DNA from 4 places in the Sodalis sp. RH22 genome. Region 1 is predicted to be linked to each of the others. Evidence: predicted binding sites of a transcription regulator. Region 1 holds the regulator's gene; each other region holds the start of a gene.
What was found. Region 1 encodes PurR, which represses purine synthesis genes. Its sites were predicted from a motif close to CANGCAAACGTTTGCNTG; they were not measured.
Positions count from the first base shown of each region.

Region 1 (3,134 bases):
CATAAGGATAGCGTTTATCATGCGTTTATGCTTTACGCTTTTTGTGTTGCTTTTTACCCAGTTGTTTTTGAACCTGGCACATGCCGCGCCGAGCGCCGGCGTCAATGCCGATCAGCGCAAATCCCAGGCAGCGGCGGCAAAAACCGGCGACCGGCGCAAACGCAAACCGGTAAAAATAGCCAAGAAAAGCAAACCTGTCGCCAGCGCGCCCGCCGTCAGTGAAAAAGCCAGCATTAAAAAATCGCCGGAACCGGCGCATGAAAAAGCCGGCGTGAAACGGCCTTTGGAACCCGCGGTGGCGAAAACCGGCGCGAAGAAAAGCAAAACCTCCCCTCTTGCCAAGGCATCAAAAACCACGGCGACGAAAAAAATAGCCTCCTTCACTCCGCCGAAAAAAGGCTATAAAAAAGGTTACGGCCGGCACCGGATGATAAAAGATCAGGCGGCGGTAGAACTGGTGGCCAACGATCAGCCGATAAAGATGAGCGAGAGCCATAAGAAACGCTACCAGACCGCCAAGCTTACCGCCATGAATAAACTCCTCTCCCAAATGGGCAAGCCTTACCGTTGGGGCGGCATGTCGCCTAATACCGGCTTTGACTGCAGCGGCCTGATTTATTATGCCTACAAGGATGTGGTACGCATCCATATGCCGCGCACAGCCAACGAAATGTACCACCTGCGCGACGCAGCGCCGGTTAAGAAAGACGAGCTGGAAAGCGGCGACCTGGTCTTTTTCCATATTTCCAATCGCGGCGCGGCGGATCACGTCGGCGTCTATCTTGGCAATGGTCGCTTTATCCAGTCGCCCCGCACCGGCAGCGATATCCGTATCAGCTATCTGAGTGAGGATTATTGGCAGGATCATTACGTGGGCGCCCGCCGGGTGGTCACGCCGAAAAATATCCGCTGAAGGCGCGCCGGAAAAAAAAGAGGAGCCAAGGCTCCTCTTTTTTATATCTGAACCGAGAGGGTGTCAGTTCATGACGGCGGTAAAGCTGAAGACAATAATCACCAGCAGCGAGAACACCGTGGTCAGTAACGACATTTTTAAATCGCTGTCCATTCTATCTCCTTAACGTAAACCAGGGCGCCGGCCTTATCCACCGGCCCGCAGAGCAGTTATCGTCAGTTTGCCATAACAGCGATGAAAAAGCTTGCTCCCAACCTGTAGCCGCCACATTTAACACTTTCACTTTGGCGCGGGATGAACGAAAATTAACGGTTAATTCCACAGCGTCGGAAAGTGCTTGCGCCTTCGACAGACATTATTCCAGCCAGGGCGTACGGGAGTATCAAAGGCATGGCAACCATTAAAGATGTGGCAAAACGCGCTAATGTATCGACAACCACCGTTTCGCATGTGATCAATAAAACCCGTTTTGTTGCGCAAGACACTCAAATTGCCGTGCTGGACGCCATTAAACAACTGCATTATTCACCCAGCGCCGTGGCGCGCAGCCTGAAGGTCAATCGCACCAAGTCCATCGGCCTGCTCGCCAGCACCAGCGAGGCGCCCTATTTCGCCGAAATTATCGAGGCGATTGAGCACCATTGCTTTGCTCGCGGTTATACCCTGATATTGTGCAATTCGCACAATGATCTCGAAAAACAGCGCGCCTATCTGGCGATGCTGGCGCAAAAGCGCGTCGACGGCCTGCTGGTGATGTGCGCCGAGTATCCCGAAACGCTGCTGGATATGCTTGAGGAATATCAGCATATCCCCATGGTGGTCATGGATTGGGGTGAGGCCCGCCGTGATTTTACCGACACCATTATCGATAACGCCTTTGCCGGCGGTTATATGGCGACGCAATATTTGCTTAAACGCGGCCATCGCGCCATCGGCGCCATTCCCGGACAGCTGGCGCGCAACACCGGCGGCGGCCGCCACCGCGGCTATCTGCATGCCATGGCGGAGGCCGGCATCCCGTTAAACGACCGCTGGATTGTGCAAGGCAATTTCGAGCCTGAATCCGGCTACCTGGCGATGAAACAAATCCTGGCGCAAACGCCGCGTCCCACCGCGGTCTTCTGCGGCGGCGACATTATGGCCATGGGCGCACTGTGCGCCATTAATGAAATGGGCCTGAGCGTACCTGAGGATATTTCTATCATCGGCTACGACAACGTGCGCAATTCGTGCTTTTTCAGCCCGGCGCTGACCACCATCCATCAGCCTAAAGAGGATTTGGGCGAGGCGGCGCTTACCATGCTGCTCGATAGGATTACCAGCAAACGCGAGAACGCCAAAACCATCGAAGTCCATCCGTCGCTGATTGAACGCCGTTCGGTCGCAGACGGTCCCTTCCCCGCTTAAGGCCACGCGCCAGGCCCGGGCAACGGGCTGGCGCCTCCAGGGTCTGTTGCTATGTAAAGCGCCGTCCGCCTCGGACACAAGATTTTTCATATAATGATCTCTGTGCAAAGAGTTATTGTTTCAGCGAGAAATCATTAAGTTATAATGGGAAATACATTAGCGCGTTAGCTATTGTCTAAATTAAAATGCAGGCTTATACTCAATATCGTTAACAATTATAACGAGTTGTCTAATAAATTTGTATAAAAGTATGTCGTGTTTTCCAACATGACATCACCCTTTTATAAAGCGCCCGGCTAAGTCGCAGTCTAAGGTTTACTTTATATTCCTCTGTTGATGGTGATACTTCAGACACCACGGATAACCGTGGATTCTTATAAAGCCCGCAGGCATGGTGAGTGCTTTTCCTGACGGGGCACTGCAGAAGAAAGGTGATGGAGAAGCTATGAGTTCCTCGTGCGTTGAAGACCTGAGCTTTCATGATAATGATTGGTACCGTATCGTCCATGAATTGCTCTCTGAAGCCGGTATTGAACTCAATGGTTCAAGACCATTTGATATCCGAATCAAGAATCCGGGATTTTTTAAGCGCGTATTGCAGGATGGATCTTTGGGATTGGGCGAGAGTTACATGGATGGCTGGTGGGAGTGTGAGCGGCTGGACATTTTTTTCCAGCGTGTTCTCAGGGCGGGTCTGGAGAATAAACTTCCGCATCATTTAAAAGATACCTTACGCATTGCCGCCGCCCGGCTGATGAACCTCCAGTCGCGCAAGCGGGCCTGGATCGTGGGCAAAGAACATTACGATTTGGGT
Region 1 is NZ_CP178731.1:1,102,425-1,105,558, reverse strand. It holds gene ACL2XN_RS05045 (NlpC/P60 family protein) at 20-913, shown strand; gene ACL2XN_RS05040 (YnhF family membrane protein) at 977-1,066, opposite strand; gene purR (HTH-type transcriptional repressor PurR) at 1,304-2,320, shown strand; gene cfa (cyclopropane fatty acyl phospholipid synthase) at 2,766-3,134, shown strand, end outside.

Region 2 (3,134 bases), 1.6 Mb from region 1:
GTCATTTTCACGTGGGCATCGACAACAGCCTGCAAATGGAGGTGGAGGAGAAATACCCGCGGCTGCTGCGCACCGCCAAGACGGCGGTTATGCCGTTTGAGGCCGCCTATCGCATTCGTTTTTCACGCGAAGAGATGGGATTGATTGCGGTCATTTTTGGCGCCTGGCTGATGCAGGACAATGATTTGCAGGAAAAACAGGTGGTGATCCTGACCAAAAGCGGCGGCGAGCAGGAGAAGTTGCTGGAGCTGCAGATTCGCGAGTTAACCCTGCTGCCCCTGAATATTAAATTCCAGGCGCTGGCGGAATTCCAGGCGCAAGGCGCGCCGAAAAACACCGTTCTGGTGGTGACCTCGTTCGCCATGCCGCTGCCGCTGTTTTCCCCGCCGTTGATGCTGGTGCGCCTGCCGCTGGCGCAAAGCCAGCAAGAGCGCATCCGCCAGCTTTTGGAAACCCCGGGCACGGCCGGCAACTGCTGAGACAGATTCACACCGAACGCAAAGCAGACGCGTTAAAGGGAATGCGTGCCGATGGGGGGCCGAATCGGGCGTGGTTTTCACGCCCGCCCGGGCGCCCCATGGCACGATAGGCCCGCCAACACGATATTCAAACCAGACGTATCAACGTGAGCGCGGGCCTGGGGGGCTATCAGGCATAAACCGGATAGCGCGCGCAGATATCCAGCACTTTCTTTTTAGTGCGCTCGATAACCGCTTCGTCATGGATGCTGTCCAGAATATCGCAAATCCAGCCGGCCAGCTCGCGCACCTCCTGCTCGCCGAAACCGCGCCGGGTGACCGCCGGCGTGCCGATACGGATACCGGAGGTGACAAACGGACTTTTAGGATCGTTTGGCACGGCGTTCTTGTTCACGGTGATATTCGCCCGTCCGAGCGCGGCATCGGCTTCTTTACCGGTCAGGTTTTTGTCCACCAGGTCCAGCAGGAACAGATGGTTATCGGTACCGCCGGAAACAATGTTGTAGCCGCGTTCCAGGAACACCGCCACCATGGCCTTGGCGTTCTTCGCCACCTGCTGCTGGTAAATACGGAACGCCGGCTCCATCGCTTCTTTCAGCGCCACCGCCTTGCCGGCGATCACATGCATCAACGGCCCGCCCTGCCCGCCCGGGAAAACGGCGGAATTGAGCTTCTTATACAGTTCTTCGCTGCCGCCCTTGGCCAGGATCAGGCCGCCGCGCGGACCGGCCAGGGTTTTATGGGTCGTGGTGGTCACCACATGCGCGTGAGGCACCGGGTTCGGATAGACATCGGCGGCGACCAGGCCGGCCACATGGGCCATGTCGACAAACAGGTAAGCGCCCACTTTATCGGCGATTTCACGCATCTTAGCCCAATCGACAATACCGGAATAGGCGGAAAAACCGCCGATAATCATCTTCGGCTTATGCGTTTCGGCCAATTGCGCCAGCTCCGCGTAATCGATATGGCCGCTCTCATCAATGCCGTAAGGAATGATGTTATACAGTTTGCCGGAAAAGTTAACCGGCGAACCATGGGTCAGGTGACCGCCGTGGGCCAGGTTCATGCCCAGCACCGTATCGCCGGGCTGCAACAGCGCGGTATAGACGGCAAAGTTGGCCTGCGAGCCGGAATGCGGCTGCACGTTGGCATAATCGGCGCCGAACAGCTCCTTGGCGCGATCGATGGCCAACTGCTCGACGATATCGACAAATTCGCAGCCGCCGTAATAACGCTTGCCCGGATAACCTTCGGCATATTTATTGGTCAACTGGGAGCCTTGAGCCTGCATGACGCGCGGACTGGTGTAGTTTTCCGAGGCAATCAGTTCAATGTGCTCTTCCTGGCGCACCACTTCCTGCTCCATTGCCTGCCATAATTCGGCATCATAATCTGCAATGTTCATATCACGCTTTAACATCCGCTTCTCCTGGCTCAGCTGGCATCGCTGTGGGGTGAAAAAAAAGATTGTAAGAATCCGTTGACGCTATGGCGATAGTGTAAACTTTTTTGCCCCTGCTCCGATAGGGCCCGCGCTGGTTTTTAAGCAAACGATTCCGTCGCCGCGCGCCCATAAGGGCGGGCACGCGCGGGTCGCAAGGGGATTGGGATTTTTTTTCATGCCGGCGGGGAATTTTTTCATGACCACGGGACTCCCCGCCCAGCGGTATATGCCGCGGGCGCGGGAATAACGGCGGGCGTCAGATCGCTTCTTCGTCCTGCTCGCCGGTGCGGATACGCACAACGCGCGCAACGTCGAAAACAAAGATTTTACCGTCGCCGATTTTACCGGTCTGGGCGGTATGCATGATGGTATCGACGCAGCTGTCGACGATATCATCGGCCACCACCAGCTCGATTTTTACCTTGGGCAAAAAATCCACCATATATTCCGCGCCGCGATAAAGCTCGGTATGGCCTTTCTGGCGCCCGAAACCTTTCACCTCGGTGACGGTCATGCCGGTGATGCCGACTTCCGCCAACGCCTCGCGCACATCGTCCAGTTTGAACGGTTTGATAATTGCATCGATTTTTTTCATCGTAAAACCTTTTTCAGGCAGCCCGGCGACGCCGGCCGCGCAGCATGGATAAAAAGAGAGCCAACTTAGGCTTTAAAGTCGTTAGCGTCCAGCTCGTGACGAGACAAAAGCTTATAAAATTCAGTGCGGTTACGTCCGGCCATACGCGCCGCCTGAGTAACGTTACCTTTGGTGATCTGCAATAATTTACGCAGATAATGTAATTCAAATTGCAATCTGGCCTCAACAAACGTCGGCAAGACGGTATTTTCCCCCTCCAGCGCCTGCTCCACCAGCGCTTCGCTGATGACCGGGGCCGACGTCAGGGCCACACACTGTTCTATCACGTTAACCAGCTGACGTACATTGCCAGGCCAACTGGCCGCCATCAGCCGTTTCATGGCATCGGTGGAAAAGCTGCGTACAAACGGCTTATGGCGCAGCGCCGCCGCCCGCAGCAAATGATTGGCCAGCACCGGGATATCCTCGGCACGCTCATGCAGCGCCGGCAATTTCAGGCTGACCACATTCAGGCGGTAATACAAATCTTCGCGAAACCCGCCTGCGGCCATCACCTTGGGCAGATCGCGGTGGGTGGCGGAAATGATCCTGACGTCGATATCCACATCCCAAT
Region 2 is NZ_CP178731.1:5,352,616-5,355,749, reverse strand. It holds gene csiE (stationary phase inducible protein CsiE) at 1-479, shown strand, start outside; gene glyA (serine hydroxymethyltransferase) at 649-1,902, opposite strand; gene glnB (nitrogen regulatory protein P-II) at 2,183-2,521, opposite strand; gene glrR (two-component system response regulator GlrR) at 2,587-3,134, opposite strand, start outside.
Region 2: a site for PurR is predicted at 2,026-2,043, ahead of glyA (serine hydroxymethyltransferase). Genes of this name have one in related genera too.

Region 3 (3,134 bases), 1.8 Mb from region 1:
ATCCGCGCCCGGCACCGGCCCGGAGATGAATAAACATTCATTTCTCCCGCGCTGCGGCCGCACCCGGCCCGGTCCATTGCCGTGACTGATGAAAGCCGGCTTCTGACATATAATGCTAATTCCAGGGGAAATCCGCTGGCGGCAATCCGGGACGGCGGTTACCCTAAACTGATTTTATCATGCCAACCAACAGAGAGTGTCTATGAGCGTAACACCAGTTCGCATCGCCATCGCCGGTGCGGGCGGCCGTATGGGCCGCCAACTGATCCAGGCGGTAATGCAATCGGAACAGGCGTGCCTGGGGGCGGCGCTCGAGCGCGCCGGCTCAAGCCTGATTGGCGCGGACGCGGGGGAGTTGGCCGGGCAGGGCGCGTTGGGGATAAGGGTCGGCGACAGCCTGGAAGCCATTAAAGATGACTTTGATATCTTTATCGATTTTACCCGGCCGGAAGGCACCCTGACGCATATGGAATTTTGTCGGCTGCATGGCAAAGGCATGATTATCGGCACTACCGGTTTTGACGAGGGGCAGAAGGCGCGAATCGGGCAAGCCGCCGGGCAGATCGGCATTGTCTTTGCCGCTAATTTCAGCGTGGGGGTCAACGTTATGCTGAAATTACTGGATAAGGCCGCCAGGGTGATGGGCGACTATTGCGACATCGAGATCATCGAGGCGCACCACCGTCACAAGGTGGACGCGCCTTCTGGCACCGCGCTTGCCATGGGGGAAACCATCGCCGGGGCGCTGGGCCGCAACCTCAAGGACTGCGCCGTATACAGTCGCGAGGGCCATACCGGCGAGCGTGTGCCCCATTCCATCGGCTTCGCCGCCATACGCGCCGGGGACATTGTCGGCGAACATACCGCGATGTTTGCCGATAACGGCGAACGTATTGAGATTACCCATAAGGCTTCCAGCCGCATGACCTTTGCCAATGGCGCGGTCAGGGCGGCAATATGGCTGAAAGCGCAGAAAGCGGGCCTTTATACCATGGCGGATGTGCTGGATCTGGCAAGTTTATAACTCTATTTTTTACCGCCACCTGAAGTCTGCCATTTTATCACTCTGATTAAATAGAGATAATTTTATTTTATTGGAATTATCTCTAAAAAAATCGCTTTCAATGGAAATGGAAGGCCAAATGGCTTTAAGTTTGGCTTTCAGCGGTTATTTTTCTTGGTGATTGCCATTCTGGGCTGATTATTGCGCTTTCGCGCCTGCGCCGGTTCCTTTTAACAAATTTCTGTCCACGCAACCGGTTACTCATGCCCTAAATGAGTGCTTTTTAGCGGTTTCAAGGTGTGTAACCGGCTTAATTGCCATTATTTAGTAAAAAACATCAGCCCGGGGTGGACAAATGACCAGCTCATCATTAAAATGCGCCCAATTTGCCGAAAATCTACCTTGAAGGTGTTTTTTGCATTGATTAAGATCGTTAAATCTGAATTAATATGCAAATACAATGACTGAATATTCCTTGGAGGGTGTTTTGATAAAGTCAGCGCTGTTGGTTCTGGAAGACGGAACCCAATTCCACGGTCGGGCCATTGGGGCAGCGGGAACGGCAGTGGGGGAAGTGGTCTTCAATACATCGATGACCGGCTATCAAGAAATCCTCACCGATCCTTCCTATTCCCGCCAAATCGTTACTCTCACTTATCCCCATATCGGCAATGTCGGCACCAACGAAGCAGATGAAGAATCGTCCCGCATCCAGGCCCAAGGGTTGGTCATACGCGATTTGCCGCTTATCGCCAGTAATTTTCGCAGTACCGGTTCCCTGTCGGACTACCTCAAGCAAAATAATATCGTCGGTATCGCCGATATCGATACCCGCAAACTTACCCGCCTATTGCGCGAAAAAGGCGCCCAGAACGGCTGCATTATCGCCGGCGACGCGCCTGACGCGGCGCTGGCCTTGCAAAAAGCGCGCGAATTCCCGGGACTGAAGGGCATGGATCTGGCCAGGGAAGTCAGCACCGCCGAGCAATACAGCTGGACCCAGGGCAGTTGGGCATTGCATGCCGGCCTGCCTGCGCCGGCCGCGCCGGACGCGCTGCCCTACCATGTGGTGGCGTACGATTTCGGCATCAAACGCAATATCATGCGTATGCTGGTGGATCGCGGCTGCCGCCTGACGGTGGTGCCGGCGCAGACGCCGGCCGACGTCGTCCTGGCGATGGATCCCGACGGCATCTTCCTCGCCAACGGCCCGGGCGATCCCGAACCCTGCGATTACGCCATCGCCGCCATCAAAACCTTTCTCGAGACCGAGACGCCGATCTTCGGCATCTGTCTCGGCCACCAACTGCTGGCCCTGGCCAGCGGCGCCAAGACCGTCAAAATGAAGTTCGGCCACCACGGCGGCAACCACCCGGTAAAGGATATTGACGCCAACCGGGTCATGATTACCGCCCAGAACCACGGTTTTGCGGTGGATGAAACCACGCTGCCGGCGAATCTGCGCGTAACGCATACCTCGCTGTTCGACGGTTCGTTACAGGGATTGCACCGCACGGATAAGCCGGCGTTCTGTTTCCAGGGGCATCCGGAAGCCAGCCCCGGCCCGCATGACGCCGCGCCGCTGTTCGACCATTTTATCGAGTTGATCAAGACTTACCGTTCCCAGGCAAAATAATCAGGAGCAAGACCATGCCAAAACGTACAGATATATCCAGTATCCTGATTCTGGGCGCCGGCCCGATTGTCATCGGCCAGGCGTGCGAGTTCGATTACTCCGGCGCGCAGGCGTGCAAGGCCCTGCGTGAGGAAGGCTACCGCGTGGTGCTGGTGAACTCCAACCCGGCCACCATCATGACCGATCCCGATATGGCGGATGCCACTTATATCGAGCCTATCCATTGGGAAGTGGTGCGTAAAATCATCGAAAAAGAACGCCCCGACGCCATCCTGCCGACCATGGGCGGGCAAACCGCGCTGAACTGCGCGCTGGACCTGGAGCGCGAAGGCGTTCTGGCGGAGTTCGGCGTCACCATGATTGGCGCCACCGCCGATGCCATCGACAAAGCGGAAGACCGGCAGCGTTTTGATAAGGCGATGAAAAAAATCGGTCTTGAGACCGCGCGCTCCGGTTTTGCCCACAATATGGAAGAGGCGCTGGCGGTGGCGGCGG
Region 3 is NZ_CP178731.1:2,884,198-2,887,331, reverse strand. It holds gene dapB (4-hydroxy-tetrahydrodipicolinate reductase) at 203-1,024, shown strand; gene carA (glutamine-hydrolyzing carbamoyl-phosphate synthase small subunit) at 1,491-2,639, shown strand; gene carB (carbamoyl-phosphate synthase large subunit) at 2,654-3,134, shown strand, end outside.
Region 3: a site for PurR is predicted at 1,250-1,267, ahead of carA (glutamine-hydrolyzing carbamoyl-phosphate synthase small subunit). Genes of this name have one in related genera too.

Region 4 (3,134 bases), 1.6 Mb from region 1:
GGCCTGGGGATTCCAATGGGATTCCTGATAGGAGATGGCCGCCAGCAGTTTCCAGTCGATTTCCTTGGCATATTGCTGGAACAGCCCTTGCAGCGTCGGCAGCGTGGCGTCGATGGAGGTCAAAAAGGTCTTGGTGTCCACGTAATCAAAACTGCCCACGTGGCCGAGATATTTTTCCTCCAGCCGCGCCATGGTGCCGTCCGCTTCCTGGCCGCTGAAAAAATCCAGCAGGGCGGCGGAAAGGTTGTCGCTATTGCGCCGCGGCAGATACCAGGTGACCGGCTCCTCGTCGCTGACGTCGAAGGCCACGGCCAGCTGCGGATGCACCCGTTGCAGCAGGCCGACGGTCGCCGAATCCACCAGCGTATAGTCGAGCTTGCCTTCGGCCACCTGCTCCAGCAGCGCCTTGCTGCTGAGATCGGAGGACACCTCCCATTGCAATTGCGGATATTTTGTTTCCTTCAGGCCGCGCAGCAGCGAGATATGCGCCGACCCGGAGGAGACGGCCAGCCGGCCCTGCAGGGCGCCGAGGTTTTTCGGCCGCGGCTGGCCCAGGCGGTACACCAGTTGCTGGGAAACGTAATAATAGGCGGGGCCGGTGGTAAAACGCTGCAGGCGGTCGTTATTGTAGAGCAATCCGGCGGCGAGCAGATCGGCATCGTCGTTGTCCAGATCGTCGAACAGTTCATTGAGGGTATGGCGCTGGCGGATGACCAGCCTGACCCCCAGATAATCGGCGAAACGCTTCGCCAGTTCGTAATCGAAACCGGTTTGCTGGTTGTTGGCGGTATAAAAGCTCAGCGGAGCGTCGATGGTGCTGACGCGCAGCGTTCCCCTGGCTTTTATCTGGCTGAGTTTATCGTCCTGCATGCTGTGCCAGGGGACGTTTAACCACAATGCCCAGGTCAGCATGACGGCGATAACGCCGGTCACGACATAATTTAATTTAAAACGCTTCAAATAGTTATCTCTCGCCGGGGCGATTTTATCGCGGTCTGTGATCGCGGTGTTATTATCTTTTTTTCCCTGGGGTCGGAGCATTTTGCTTAACAAAACGCCAAGGTGCAAATTTATTGCATTCCCGCCGCGGGGACGTTTTAACAAGAAGAATCGCAACAATAACCGCGCAAACGGTTTCGTCCGCCGCCGGGATTCTCTATAATGGCGCGCGTTTCCCCCCTGAAGCTGCGCTAAAGATGCGCCCCATGGCAAGCCGTACCCGAGCACCTTTGGTCGCCGGTTCAAAGACGAGAGATCTTTTATTATGGAAATACTGCGTGGTTCGCCCGCTCTGTCGGCATTTCGTATCAACAAGCTATTGTCCCGCTGCCAGGATGCCCGGCTTCCGGTCAGCGATGTCTATGCTGAATATGTCCACTTTGCCGACCTGAGCGCGCCGCTTTCCGCCGACGAGCTTGCCCGGCTCCAACGGCTGCTGAAGTATGGCCCCTCTCTCGCCGAACATGCGCCCCAGGGCCGGCTGCTGCTGGTTACGCCGCGTCCCGGCACATTATCCCCCTGGTCGTCGAAGGCCACCGATATCGCCCATAACTGCGGCCTGGCGCAGGTTAAGCGCCTGGAACGCGGGCTGGCGTTTTATTTCCAGGGCGCGTCGATGACCGGTGACCAGTGGCGGCAACTGGGGACGTTGCTGCATGACCGGATGATGGAAACCGTCTTCAGCGAGCTGGAGCAGGCCCAGGCGCTGTTTGCCCATCACGAGCCCGCGCCGGTGCGCACCGTGGCTATGCTCGCGGACGGCCGCGACGCCCTGGAGCAGGCCAACCAGACGCTGGGGCTGGCGCTGGCGCCGGATGAAATCGACTACCTGCTCGAGGCGTTTACCCGCCTGGGCCGCGATCCTACCGACGTTGAGCTGTATATGTTCGCCCAGGCCAACTCCGAGCATTGTCGCCATAAAATCTTCAACGCCGACTGGATTATCGACGGCCAGGAACAGCCGAAGTCGCTGTTTAAAATGATCAAGAACACCTTTGAACAGACGCCGGAGTTTGTCCTGTCCGCCTATAAGGACAATGCCGCGGTCATGGAGGGACCGGCGGTGGGACGTTTCTTCGCCGCACCCGGCAGCGCCCGTTACGATTATCACCAGGAAGCGGCGCATATCCTGATGAAGGTGGAAACCCATAATCATCCCACGGCTATTTCACCCTGGCCCGGCGCCGCCACCGGCTCCGGCGGCGAGATACGCGATGAGGGCGCCACCGGCCGCGGGTCCAAGCCCAAGGCCGGCCTGGTGGGCTTTTCCGTCTCCAACCTGCGCATTCCCGGTTTCGGCCAGCCGTGGGAAGAGGATTTCGGCAAGCCGGATCGCATTGTCAGCGCGCTGGATATCATGACCGACGGTCCGCTGGGCGGCGCGGCGTTTAACAATGAGTTCGGCCGTCCCGCGCTGACCGGGTATTTCCGCACTTATGAGGAGCGGGTCGACAGCCATAACGGCGTTGAGCTGCGCGGCTACCATAAGCCCATTATGCTGGCGGGCGGCCTCGGCAATATTCGCGACGGCCATGTGCAGAAAGGAGAGATCACCCCCGGCGCCAAGCTTATCGTGCTGGGCGGCCCGGCGATGAATATCGGTCTCGGCGGCGGCGCGGCGTCCTCGATGGCGTCCGGCCAGTCGGACGCCGATCTCGACTTCGCCTCGGTGCAGCGCGACAACCCGGAAATGGAGCGCCGCTGCCAGGAGGTGATCGACCGCTGCTGGCAGATGGGCGACGACAATCCTATTTTGTTTATCCATGACGTCGGCGCCGGCGGGCTGTCCAACGCCATGCCGGAGCTGGTCAGCGACGGCAATCGCGGCGGGCGTTTCCAGCTGCGGGATATTCCCAACGACGAGCCCGGCATGAGCCCGCTGGAAGTCTGGTGCAATGAATCGCAGGAACGTTATGTGATGGCGGTGGCGCCTGAACAGCTGGCGGCCTTCGAGGCCATCTGCCGCCGCGAGCGCGCGCCCTTCGCGGTGATTGGCGAGGCGACGGAAGAACTGCATCTCAGCCTGGACGACAGCCATTTCAACAACCGTCCCATCGATCTGCCGCTGGACGTGCTGCTCGGCAAAACCCCGAAAATGACGCGCGACGTTGTCCGGCTGCCGGTGGCGGGCACGC
Region 4 is NZ_CP178731.1:5,343,802-5,346,935, forward strand. It holds gene mltF (membrane-bound lytic murein transglycosylase MltF) at 1-1,041, opposite strand, end outside; gene purL (phosphoribosylformylglycinamidine synthase) at 1,265-3,134, shown strand, end outside.
Region 4: a site for PurR is predicted at 1,124-1,141, ahead of purL (phosphoribosylformylglycinamidine synthase). Genes of this name have one in related genera too.